Regions from separate parts of the Burkholderia stagnalis genome, predicted to be linked through region 1. Evidence: predicted binding sites of a transcription regulator. Region 1 holds the regulator's gene; the other holds the start of a gene.
What was found. Region 1 encodes FliA, which starts transcription of late flagellar genes. Its sites were predicted from a motif close to CTAAAGTTTNNNNNNNNNNNGCCGNTA; they were not measured.

Region 1 (5,770 bases):
TTCCTGCCGCCGGTGATCCATATCCGCGACAACCTCGAGCTGCGGCCGAACGCGTACCGGATCGCGCTGAAGGGCGTCGAGATCGGCGCCGGCGAGGTGTTCCCGGGCCAGTGGCTCGCGATCAACCCGGGCCAGGTGACGGCCGCGATGCCCGGCGTGCCGACCACCGACCCGGCGTTCGGGCTGCCGGCCGTGTGGATCGACGTCGCGATGCGCGAGCAGGCGCAGGTGTACGGCTACACGGTGGTCGACGCGAGCACGGTCGTCGCGACCCACCTGAACCACCTGGTCGTCCAGCACGCGGCCGAGCTGCTCGGCCGCCAGGAAGTGCAGGCGCTGATCGAGCGCACCGGCAAGGATTCGCCGTCGCTCGTCGAGGACCTCGTGCCGAAGACGATCTCGCTCACCACGCTGCAGAAGGTGCTGCAGAACCTGCTCGAGGAAGGCGTGCCGATCCGCGACATGCGCACGATCATCGAAGCCGTGTCCGAGCAGGCCGGCCGCCTCACCGACGCATACGACATCACCGCCGCGGTGCGCCTCGCGCTCGGCCGCGCGATCACGCAGCAGTGGTATCCGGGCGGCGGCGAGATGCAGGTGATGGGCCTCGACGCGAATCTCGAGCGCGTGCTGTCGCAGGCGCTCGCCACCGGCGCGAACCCGGGCCTCGAGCCGGGCCTCGCGCACGCGCTCCTGACCGGCACGCAGGAAGCGATGCTGCGTCAACAGAATCTCGGGCTGCCGCCCGTGCTGCTCGTGCAGCACGCGCTGCGCGCCATGCTGGCGCGCTTCCTGCGCCGCAGCCTGCCGCAATTGAAAGTGCTGTCGTACGCCGAAGTGCCGGACACACGCACGATCAAGGTCGTTAACGTCATCGGGGGTTCCGCTTGAACATTCGCAAATTCACCGGCGCGACGAGCCGCGACGCACTGCGTCTCGTGCGCGAGGCACTCGGCGCCGACGCCGTCGTGCTGTCGAACCGCACGCTCGATGACGGCAGCGTCGAAATCGTCGCGCTCGCCGATGCCGAACTGTCGGCGATCGCCCCGCCGGCTGCCGATGCGGCCGCGCTGCCCGGCGCGGCGTTGCGGGCCGGCGGCACGATGCCGGCGGCCAGGGCCGCCGCGGCGGCGCGTGCTTCGGCGATGAACCCGTATGCGACCGGCGACGGCGGCCTGCCGGACGTGTTCTCGTCGGTGTTCGGCGCGAGCGCCGACGCGGCAGACGCACCGGCGGCGCCGGCCGCGAGCGTGCCGGCTGCAGGATCGCCCGCCGAACCCGCCCCGTGGCTCGTCGAGCACGCGAAGCGCCTCACGCAGCAGCGCGACGCGCTGATCGCGCGCGCGCAGGCTGCGCCGGCGCAGGACAGCGCGATCCGCGCGCCGCACGACGCGGCCCGCACCGTGACGACGCCCGAATGGGCGCGCGACATCGTGCGCAACGTCGAGCGCAACGTCGCGCGCCGCCAGCCGGCCGACGAACCGGCGCCGCGCCGTATCGCCGACGCACCCGCCGCACCCGCCGCGAAGCCTGCGGAGCGCGCACGGCTGGCCGAGGACACGGCCGCGGCCGTGGCCGACGCGGTGAAGGCGCGCCTCGAGCGCATCGTCAACGACACGGTGATGAGCGAGCTCGGTTCGCTGCGCGGGATGATGGAGGAGCAGTTCGACGGCCTGATGTGGCAGGAGCGCCAGCGCCGCAGCCCCGTGCACGGCGCGCTGACGAAGCACCTGTTCGCGGCCGGCTTCTCCGCGCAGCTGGTGCGGATGATGGTCGACAACCTGCCGCAGGGCGAAGGCACGGAAACCTTCGAGCAGGCGTCCGAGTGGGCGCAGTCGGTGCTCGCGTCGAACCTGCCGGTGCTCGACAGCGAGGATGCGCTGATGGAGCGCGGCGGCGTGTTCGCGCTGATGGGCCCGACGGGCGTCGGCAAGACCACCACCACCGCGAAGCTCGCCGCGCGCTGCGTGATGCGCTTCGGCGCGAGCAAGGTCGCGCTGCTCACCACCGACAGCTACCGGATCGGCGGCCACGAGCAGCTGCGCATCTTCGGCAAGATCCTCGGCGTGCCGGTGCACGCGGTGAAGGACGGCGGCGACCTGCAGCTTGCGCTGTCCGAGCTGCGCAACAAGCACATCGTGCTGATCGATACGATCGGCATGAGCCAGCGCGACCGCGCGGTGTCCGACCAGATCGCGATGCTGCACGGCGCGAACACGCCGGTGCAGCGCCTGCTGCTGCTGAACGCGACGAGCCACGGCGACACGCTCAACGAGGTCGTGCAGGCGTACCGCAGCGCGGACGGCCAGCCGGCGCTCGCCGGCTGCATCCTCACCAAGCTCGACGAGGCGACCCATCTGGGCGGCGTGCTCGACACGGTGATCCGCTACAAGCTGCCCGTGCACTACGTGTCGACCGGCCAGAAGGTGCCGGAGAACCTGTACGTCGCGACCCGGAAATTCCTGATGAAGAGCGCGTTCTGCGTGCCGCGCGACGGCTCGCCCTTCGTGCCGCAGGACGAGGACATGCCCGCGCTGCTGTCCGCGCTGACCGCACGCTCGACCGCCGAGCTGCACGAGGTGCGCTTTGGATAAACCGATGATCGACCAGGCCGAAGGACTGCGGCGCCTGCTGGCCGGGCGCGCATCGAGGATCGTGGCGGTGGTGGGCGGGCCGACGGGGGTCGGCTGCACCGCGACGGTCGTGAACCTGGCCGCGGCGCTTGCCGCGCTGGGCAAGGACGTGCTCGTCGTCGACGAGCGCGCCGACGTGAATTCGGCCGCGGCGACGCTGGCCGGCGCGTGGCTGCGCGACGGCGAGCGCACGCGCGTCACCGCCGGGTTCGGCGTGTGCGCGGCGGCGACGCTCGCGCGCGCCGGCTACAGCGAAGCGCACCTGAGCGATTTCATCGACGGGCCGGCCGACATCGTGCTGATCGACGCGCAGCTCGACGCGGACGGCGGTTTCTCCGCGCTTGCGCGCGAGGCGCACGACGTGCTGATCGTCACGCGGGTGGCCGCGCAAGCGATCACCGAGGCCTACGCATGCATGAAGCGGCTGCATTTCGCGCACGCGGTCGCGCAGTTCCGCGTGCTGACCAACCACGTCGGCAGCCACGACGACGCGAAGACCGCGTTCGAGAACCTCGCGGGCGTCGCGAGCCGCTACCTGACCGTGTCGATCGCCGATGCGGGCTGCGTGAGCGCCGATCCGCTCGTCGAGCGCGCGCGCGACCTGGTGCGCACGGCAGTCGACGCGTTTCCGTCGTCGCCGGCCGCGCGCGATTACCGGCAGATCGCCGCCGACTTGCTGTACTGGCCGTTGCGCCCGCGGCCGGGCGCCGGACGGCACCGCGCGGGCGGCAGCCCGTCGTTCGAGGCAGGCGCGGCACACGCCGCGTGAGCGCCACCGGAAGGAGAGAGCCACGATGTATAACGCTCAAGGAAGGATTTCCCAGGCCGACGTGCTGTCGCAGTACGCGCCGCTCGTGCGCCGCCTGGGCCTGCAGCTCGTCGCGAAGATGCCGGCGAGCGTCGATCTCGACGATCTGATCCAGGCCGGCATGATCGGCCTGATGGACGCGGCCGGCCGCTACAAGGAAGACCAGGGCGCGCAGTTCGAGACCTACGCGACGCAGCGCATCCGCGGCGCGATGCTCGACGAGCTGCGCAGCAACGACTGGCTGCCGCGCAGCCTGCGCAAGACGTCGCGCGAGGTCGAGCACGCGGTGCACAAGGTCGAGCAGCAGCTCGGCCGCGCCGCGAGCGAGGCGGAGATCGCGCAGCACCTGAACATGCCGCTCGACGAATACCAGGGGATGCTGCAGGACCTGCACGGCAGCCAGCTCATCTACTACGAGGATTTCGACCGCGCGGCCGACGACGAGCCGTTCCTCGACCGCTACCGCGTCGATCACGCCGATCCGCTGTCGTCGCTGCTCGACGAGCATCTGCGCGAGGCGCTGATCGAGGCGATCGAGCGGCTGCCGGAGCGCGAGAAGCTGCTGATGTCGCTGTACTACGAGCGGGGCCTGAACCTGCGCGAGATCGGCGCGGTGCTCGAGGTCAGCGAGTCGCGCGTGTGCCAGCTGCACAGCCAGGCGGTCGCACGCCTGCGCGCGCGCCTGCGCGAGCAGGCGTGGGTCGGCACGGAGAACTGACCCCTTCATCGGCGCGCGTCGCACACGCGCGTGCCGGTCACGCAATTTTCATGGCGATTTGCTACAATCCCACCCGTTTTCCGAGGAGCGTTGCGACGGACCATCAGCGTCCGCCAGGCTCGGAAAGCTTCACCAAGCGGCAGGGCCCGTGCGCATCGCGCCGGCAAGCCGCTTCCTGAACGGCGCTCACGTCACCATTTTCTAAACTTTTTAGAAAGGAGGGCGTGATGAACGCCGTCATCGATTCCAAAGCTTCCAACGATTACCTCGTCGCCGACATGGCGCTTGCCGGCTGGGGCCGCAAGGAACTGAACATTGCCGAGACCGAAATGCCGGGCCTCGTGCAGATCCGCGACGAATACAAGGCGCAGCAGCCGCTGAAGGGCGCGCGCATTGCCGGCTCGCTGCACATGACGATCCAGACGGGCGTGCTGATCGAGACGCTGAAGGCGCTCGGCGCCGACGTGCGCTGGGCCTCGTGCAACATCTTCTCGACGCAGGACCACGCGGCTGCCGCGATCGTCGAAGCCGGCACGCCGGTGTTCGCGTTCAAGGGCGAGTCGCTCGACGAATACTGGGAGTTCTCGCACCGCATCTTCGAATGGCCGAACGGCGAGTTCGCGAACATGATCCTCGACGACGGCGGCGACGCGACGCTGCTGCTGATCCTCGGCTCGAAGGCCGAGAAGGACCGCTCGGTGATCGCCAAGCCGACCAACGAGGAAGAAGTCGCGCTGTACAAGTCGATCGCGAAGCACCTCGACATCGACGCGAACTGGTACTCGAAGCGCCTTGCGCACATCAAGGGCGTGACCGAGGAAACCACGACCGGCGTGCACCGCCTGTACCAGATGGAAAAGGACGGCCGCCTGCCGTTCCCGGCGTTCAACGTGAACGATTCGGTCACCAAGTCGAAGTTCGACAACCTGTACGGCTGCCGTGAGTCGCTCGTCGACGGCATCAAGCGCGCGACCGACGTGATGATCGCGGGCAAGGTCGCGGTCGTCGCGGGCTACGGTGACGTGGGCAAGGGCTGCGCGCAATCGCTGCGCGGCCTTGGCGCGACCGTGTGGGTCACGGAAATCGATCCGATCTGCGCGCTGCAGGCGGCGATGGAAGGCTACCGCGTCGTGACGATGGAATACGCGGCCGACAAGGCCGACATCTTCGTGACGGCGACCGGCAACTTCCACGTGATCGGCCACGATCACATGAAGGCGATGCGCCACAACGCGATCGTCTGCAACATCGGCCACTTCGACTCGGAAATCGACGTTGCGTCGACCCGCCAGTACCAGTGGGAAAACATCAAGCCGCAGGTCGACCACATCATCTTCCCGGACGGCAAGCGCGTGATCCTGCTGGCTGAAGGCCGCCTCGTGAACCTCGGCTGCGCGACCGGCCACCCGTCGTTCGTGATGTCGAACTCGTTCGCGAACCAGACGCTCGCGCAGATCGAGCTGTTCACCCGCGGCGGCGAGTACGAGAACAAGGTGTACGTGCTGCCGAAGCACCTCGACGAGAAGGTCGCGCGCCTGCACCTCGCGCGCATCGGCGCGAACCTGTCGGTGCTGTCGGACGACCAGGCGGCGTACATCGGCGTGTCGAAGG
Region 2 (5,770 bases), 430 kb from region 1:
CGAGGTCGGTCGTCGGCTGGCCGTGCACGCCCGCGTACGCTTCCCACTGGCCGGCCGTCGCGCTCTTCACGAAATACATGTCGACCTGCTGCGCGCCGCCGAGCGAGTCGTACACCTGGATCGACGTCGAGTAGTTGTACGTCGTGCTGTCCGTCGCGGAGAACGGCGTCGTGGCCGGCACCTTGTCCTGCGAGTTCAGGTTGAACTGGCCGGTGATCCTGGTCGTCGCGGTGGGCGCGAGGTTGGAGGTCGGCGCCTGCATCGGCACGGTCGCCGCGGTGTTGATCACGCCGCCCGCGACCGCGTTGTAACCCATCAGGTTGCGGCCCTGCGAGTCGACGATGAAGCCGTTCTTGTCACGCCGGAACGTGCCGTCGCGCGAATACGTGACCACGCCGTTGTTCGACATCTGGAAGAAGCCGTTGCCGTTGATCGCGACGTCGAGCGCATTGTTCGTCGTGTTGATCGTGCCCTGGCCGAAGCTCTGCTGCACCGACGAGATCTGCGTGCCGATGCCGATCTGGGTGTTGACCGACGTCGCGACCGAGTTCGCGTACATGTCCGCGAATTGCGCGGTGCTCGACTTGAAGCCCACCGTGTTCGCGTTCGCGATGTTGTTGCCGATCACGTCGAGCGCGTTCGACGCCCCCGAGAGGCCGCTCAAACCTTGTTGATAACCCATTTCGGTCTCCGTTTCGTGGAAGCTGAATCAGTTGGTGGTGGAACCGCCGGTCGACGGCGCATTCGGGAAAATCGACGCAACCTGGGTGAGCGGCACCGTCGTGCCGTTCGACAGCACGAGCCCCGCCGTGCCATCCGCCTGCTTGATCACGCTCTGGACCTGCGCGGCCGACAGCACGGTCGGCGCATACGTCTTGCCGTCGGCGCCGGTGTACTGCGCGCTCACCGTGTACTTGCCGTTCGGCAGCGTGTTGCCCGCCGCGTCGGTCGGCGTCCAGTTGAACGGCACGGTGCCGGCCGACTGCTTGCCCGCCTCGATCGTGTTGACGACGACGCCCGCGTCGTTCTTCACGGTGATCGTCAGGTTCGACACGTCCTTCGTGAGCGACACGCCGAACGGCGACGCCGCGCCGCCCTTCACCGCGACGCCGTTGCCCGGCGCGAGCACGTTGGTGCCGATCAGGAGCGCCGCCTGCGTCTGCTGGCCGGCCGTGAGCTGCGTGGACAGCGACGTCAGCGACGTGTTGAGCTGCGCGATGCCGCTCACCGTGTTGATCTGCGCGAGCTGCGAGGTCATCTGCGAGCTGTCGACGGGGCTCGTCGGGTCCTGGTTCTGCAGCTGCGTGACGAGCAGCTTCAGGAACGTCGTCTGCAGGTCGCTCGCCGACGTGGTCGACAGCGTGCTGCCCGTCGACGTGCCCGTGGCCGACGTGCCGTTCGTCGACGTGTTCTGCGTGTTCATCGTGTCGGTCGGCAGGGTCGACATGGACGTGCCGTTGCCGCCGATCGTCGTGGAGGAGGATGCCATTCGTCAGGCCTTCTGTCGGATGAGTGGAGACGCGGCTCAGGTGCCGATCGTCAGGGTCTTCAGCATCAGCTGCTTCGCGGTGTTCAGCGTCTCGACGTTGGCCTGGTACGAGCGCGACGCCGAGATCATGTTCACCATTTCCTGCACCGGGTCGACGTTCGGCATCTGCACGTAGCCGTTCGCGTCGGCGGCCGGGTTCGCCGGATCGTAGGTCGACTTCATCGGCGACGGATCGTCGATCACCTTCGCCACGCGCACGCCGCCCACGCCCTGGCCGGACGCGGTGCGCGCGCGGCCCTGCGGATCGGCCGCGAACACGACCTGCTTCGCCTTGTACGGCTTGCCGTCGGGGCCGGTCGCGCTGTCGGCGTTCGCGAGGTTCGAGGCCGTCACGTTCAGGCGCTGCGACTGCGCGGACAGCGCCGAGCCGGCGACGCCGAAGATGTTCATCAACGAGGGCATGGAGGCTCCTTATTGCGGACTTGCGGTTCGGTTACAGGCGGCGCGCGATCACGAATTCGACGTGATCGCGGCGATCATCGCCTTGATCTGCTGGGTCATCACGGTCATGCCGCTCTCGTAGTGCAGCGCGTTGTCCGCGAACTGCACGCGCTCGACGTCGAGCTCGACCGTGTTGCCGTCGAGCGCGGGCTGCGTCGGCTGGCGGTATTGCGCCCGGCCGTAGTTGTCGGACGGCCCGCCGGTCGGAATCAGCTGCACGGTGCCGGCCATGTGGCCCGCCGCGGTCGACGCCATCGTCATGCCGCTCGTCACGCCGGCCGGCTGCGCCATCGCGAGCGGCGCCGCGTTGCTCGGCGCAAGGCCGCCGCCTGCCTGCTTCAGCGAGCGCGCGAGCGTCGACGAGAAATTGACGTCGCGGGCCTGGTAGCCCGGCGTGTCGGCGTTCGCGATGTTCGACGACAGCAGTTCCTGCCGATAGGCGCGCACGTCGAGCGCCTGGCGGCCGAACGCGAATTCGGCATCGAGTTTGTCCAGCATCTGTGCGTCTCTCCGTTTCAAGCGCTGCACCGCTCTTTCGCCGCGCGGCGGCCAAAGAGGCTTTTTTCCATGACACGCATGGTAGGCGGCGCACGCAACCGGCAATCGGACGAATAACGCGGCAAAGGCCCCCTCTATTCATCGTTTGCGCGGCGGCCCCGCTCCCTAGAATGCAATCCGGAACAACGGATCGAGGACACGGCGATGACCGGCAGCGCACTTCGCAGCGACAACGGACGGCGGCCGCGCATGCGGCGCGCGTTCGCGCTCGCCGCGGCGCTGTGGCTCGGCGCCGCGCACGCGGCGGACGACGGGATGATCGTGATTCCCGGGCGCGGCGAGACGGCCGAGACCGCGCTCTCGGCCGCCGGCGCGGCGAGCGCCGGGCGGACGGCGGGGCCCGCGCAGGCAGGCATGGCGCCGGAGATGGCCCAGGCGGTGCGCGCGACGGGCGTCGGCGCGCAACCGGCGGGCGTCGTCACGGTGGTGCCCGGCATCAACGCCGCAAACGCCACAAACGCCGCGACGATCGCGGCCGGGCAGCCGGCCGGCGCGTCGGCGTTCGAGCCGCGCACCGTCACGGTCCTGCCGGCCGCACCGGCCCCCGCGCCTGCCACCCCGCGCATCGCCGCGCCGCCGGCCGGCAACCCCGCCCCCGCCTATGGCGCCGCCCGCTCGGCCCGGCCGGCCATGGCTGCCGGCGATCCGGGCCGGATCGTAACCGTCGTCGCGGGCACGGCCGCCCAGTCCGGCGCACCCGATCCGCGCGCGCCCCTGCGCCCGGCGCTCGCGCCCCGGCAGCCGGCGCTGCGCGCCAGCCCGGCCGTGCCGGCCCCCGCGACGCTGCCCGGCCAGCAGGATCCCGATGCGATCCAGCGCACGGCGCTCGCCTTCCTTCAGCAGCAGATCGCCGGCCTGCCAGGCAAGACGACCGCGACCGTGTCGCCGTCGCTGCCGCGCGGGCTCGCCGCGTGCACCACGCTCGAACCGTTCCTGCCGACCGGCGCGCGCCTGTGGGGCCGCACCACGGTCGGCGTGCGCTGCGCGGGCGAGCGGCCGTGGACGGTCTACCTGCAGGCGAAGGTCGTCGTGCAGGCCACCTATTACGTCGCCGCGCGGCAGATCGCGCCGGGCGAGCCGCTGACGGCGGCCGACCTGGTCGCGCGCGACGGCGACCTCACCGTGCTGCCGCAGGCCGTGATCACCGATCCGTCGCAGGCGATCGGCGCGACCGCGCTCGCGCGCGTCGCGGCCGGGCTGCCGCTGCGCCAGGACATGCTGAAGAGCGCGGCATCGGTGTCGGCCGGCCAGACCGTGCGGGTCGTCGCGGCCGGGCCGGGTTTCACGATCTCGGCCGAAGGCAGCGCGCTCGCGAACGCGGCGCCGGGCCAGTCGGTGCGGGTGCGGTTGGCGGCCGGACAGATCGTCACGGCGATCGTCAAGGACGCCGGAACGGTGGAAATTCCGCTCTGACACGACAAGTTTCTGATTCTCAAGCGGATTGACCGGGGCCGGGGATGCTAAAGTTTGGCCCCGCCTTGCCGTTATCTGGGTCAAACCGCACAGGAACACCATCGTGAAAATCGATCCGACGCCCAACCCGAACACCCGCGCCCCGGCCGCGACCGGCAACGGCGCGGGCCGCCCGCAGCAAGACGCGCCCGCGACGGCCGCCCCGCAAGCAGGCGCCGCAGGCGCGCGCGGCGGCGATGCGACCGTGAACCTGTCGGGTTTGTCGGGCCAGCTGCGCACGCTGTCGGCGTTCGGCAGCACCGACATCGACACGGGCCTCGTCCAGTCGATCAAGGACGCGCTGAACGACGGCACCCTGACGATCGACGCGAGCAAGATCGCCGACGGCGTACTGAATACCGCCCGCGAGCTGCTGCAGCAGCAGCGCCCGCAGGGCAGCTGATCCGGCCCGCAAGGCCGGCCACCCCGGTTTGCCGGCGTGCGGCCCGTCCGCGCGGCGGCCTGATGAGCGAATGGCGATGAGAGACGAGCTGCTGGCCACGGTCAACGACGAACACGCGACGGTCGAGGCGTTCGCGTCGCTGCTCGCGTATGAAGAAAAGGCGCTGACGACGCCCCAGCCGCTCGCGATGCTGCCGGACATCATCGAAAAGAAGACCGAACTGATCGACCGCCTCGCGCAGCTCGAACGCACGCGCGACACCCAGCTGGGCGCGCTCGGCTTCCCCGGCGGCAAGAAGGGCATGGACCAGGCGGCCGAGCGCGACGCGCGCCTGTCCGGCCGCTGGCAATTGCTGCAGCAGGCCGCCGAACGGGCCCGCCAGGCCAATGCGAACAACGGCATGCTGATCCGGATCCGGATGGATTACAACGAACGCGCGCTCGCGGTGCTGCGCTCCGCGCCCGCGGCGGTCGGCTTCTACGGGCCCGACGGGCGCGTGTCGTCCCTGGTGCGCTGAGCGCCGGCTTCAGAATACTTCGACAGACCGGGCCCGAGCCCGGCGCGAACGTCCTCCGATACACTCAGCGCACCCGCGCTGGGTCGCCAATCACAACAATCGGAGGGCTCCATGCATCATTCCCGTCTTGCGCTCAATGCGTTGTCATCCCGTCTGGCCGCAGCCGCGGCGCTGGGCGCCGTCCTGACGTTCTCCGCCACGCACTCAATGGCCGCCGCCCCCGCGCCGCTGCCGACCCCGACGGGCGACATGTCGCTGTCGCCGTCCGGCCCCGATGTCGCGCCGGCCTCGCCGCCGGGCGGAGCCGCCGCATCGCTGCGCGCGGCGCGCCGCGGCGCCGGCACCTACACGTACCTGCGCTGCTGGTACCGGATCGACGCGGATCCGCTGAAGCCGGCCGCGACCTATGAATGGGCGCGCGATGCGGGCAGCGGCGACTGGTACCGGGTGCCCGGCTACTGGTGGGCCGATGGCGTCACGCAGTGGAAGAACATGTTCTACAGCACGACGTCGCAGGACACGCTCGCCGACGTGTGCCGCAAGACGCTGGCCGCGAAAGGCATCAAGGCCGATCTCACGCAGGCGGTCGCGGCCAACAACGCGCTGTCGTTCAACTACACCGTCTGGACGATCGACGCCGCACAGCAGGACGCGCGCGTGAACAAGCTGATCGTGTTCGGCGACAGCCTGTCGGACACCCAGAACATGTTCAATGCGAGCCAGTGGAAGCTGCCGAACGGCACGAGCTGGCACGCGGGGCGCTTCAGCAACGGGCCCGTGTGGCCGGAATATCTCGCGAACGCGCTGCGGCTGCCGTTCTACAACTGGGCGATCGGCGGCGCGGCGACCG

Region 2: the regulator FliA is predicted to act here: its motif matches at 4,009-4,035, upstream of flgM (flagellar biosynthesis anti-sigma factor FlgM).

What each region holds. Positions count from the first base shown of each region.
Region 1 is NZ_CP156685.1:265,599-271,368, reverse strand. Features, by position in the region: gene flhA (flagellar biosynthesis protein FlhA) at 1-891, shown strand, start outside; gene flhF (flagellar biosynthesis protein FlhF) at 888-2,594, shown strand; gene ABFO07_RS01355 (MinD/ParA family ATP-binding protein) at 2,587-3,402, shown strand; gene ABFO07_RS01350 (RNA polymerase sigma factor FliA) at 3,428-4,159, shown strand; S-adenosyl-L-homocysteine riboswitch at 4,236-4,354, shown strand; gene ahcY (adenosylhomocysteinase) at 4,387-5,770, shown strand, end outside.
Region 2 is NZ_CP156685.1:699,487-705,256, reverse strand. Features, by position in the region: gene flgE (flagellar hook protein FlgE) at 1-682, opposite strand, end outside; gene ABFO07_RS03360 (flagellar hook assembly protein FlgD) at 710-1,489, opposite strand; gene flgC (flagellar basal body rod protein FlgC) at 1,526-1,951, opposite strand; gene flgB (flagellar basal body rod protein FlgB) at 2,000-2,488, opposite strand; gene flgA (flagellar basal body P-ring formation chaperone FlgA) at 2,693-3,961, shown strand; gene flgM (flagellar biosynthesis anti-sigma factor FlgM) at 4,065-4,403, shown strand; gene ABFO07_RS03335 (flagella synthesis protein FlgN) at 4,480-4,920, shown strand; gene ABFO07_RS03330 (SGNH/GDSL hydrolase family protein) at 5,032-5,770, shown strand, end outside.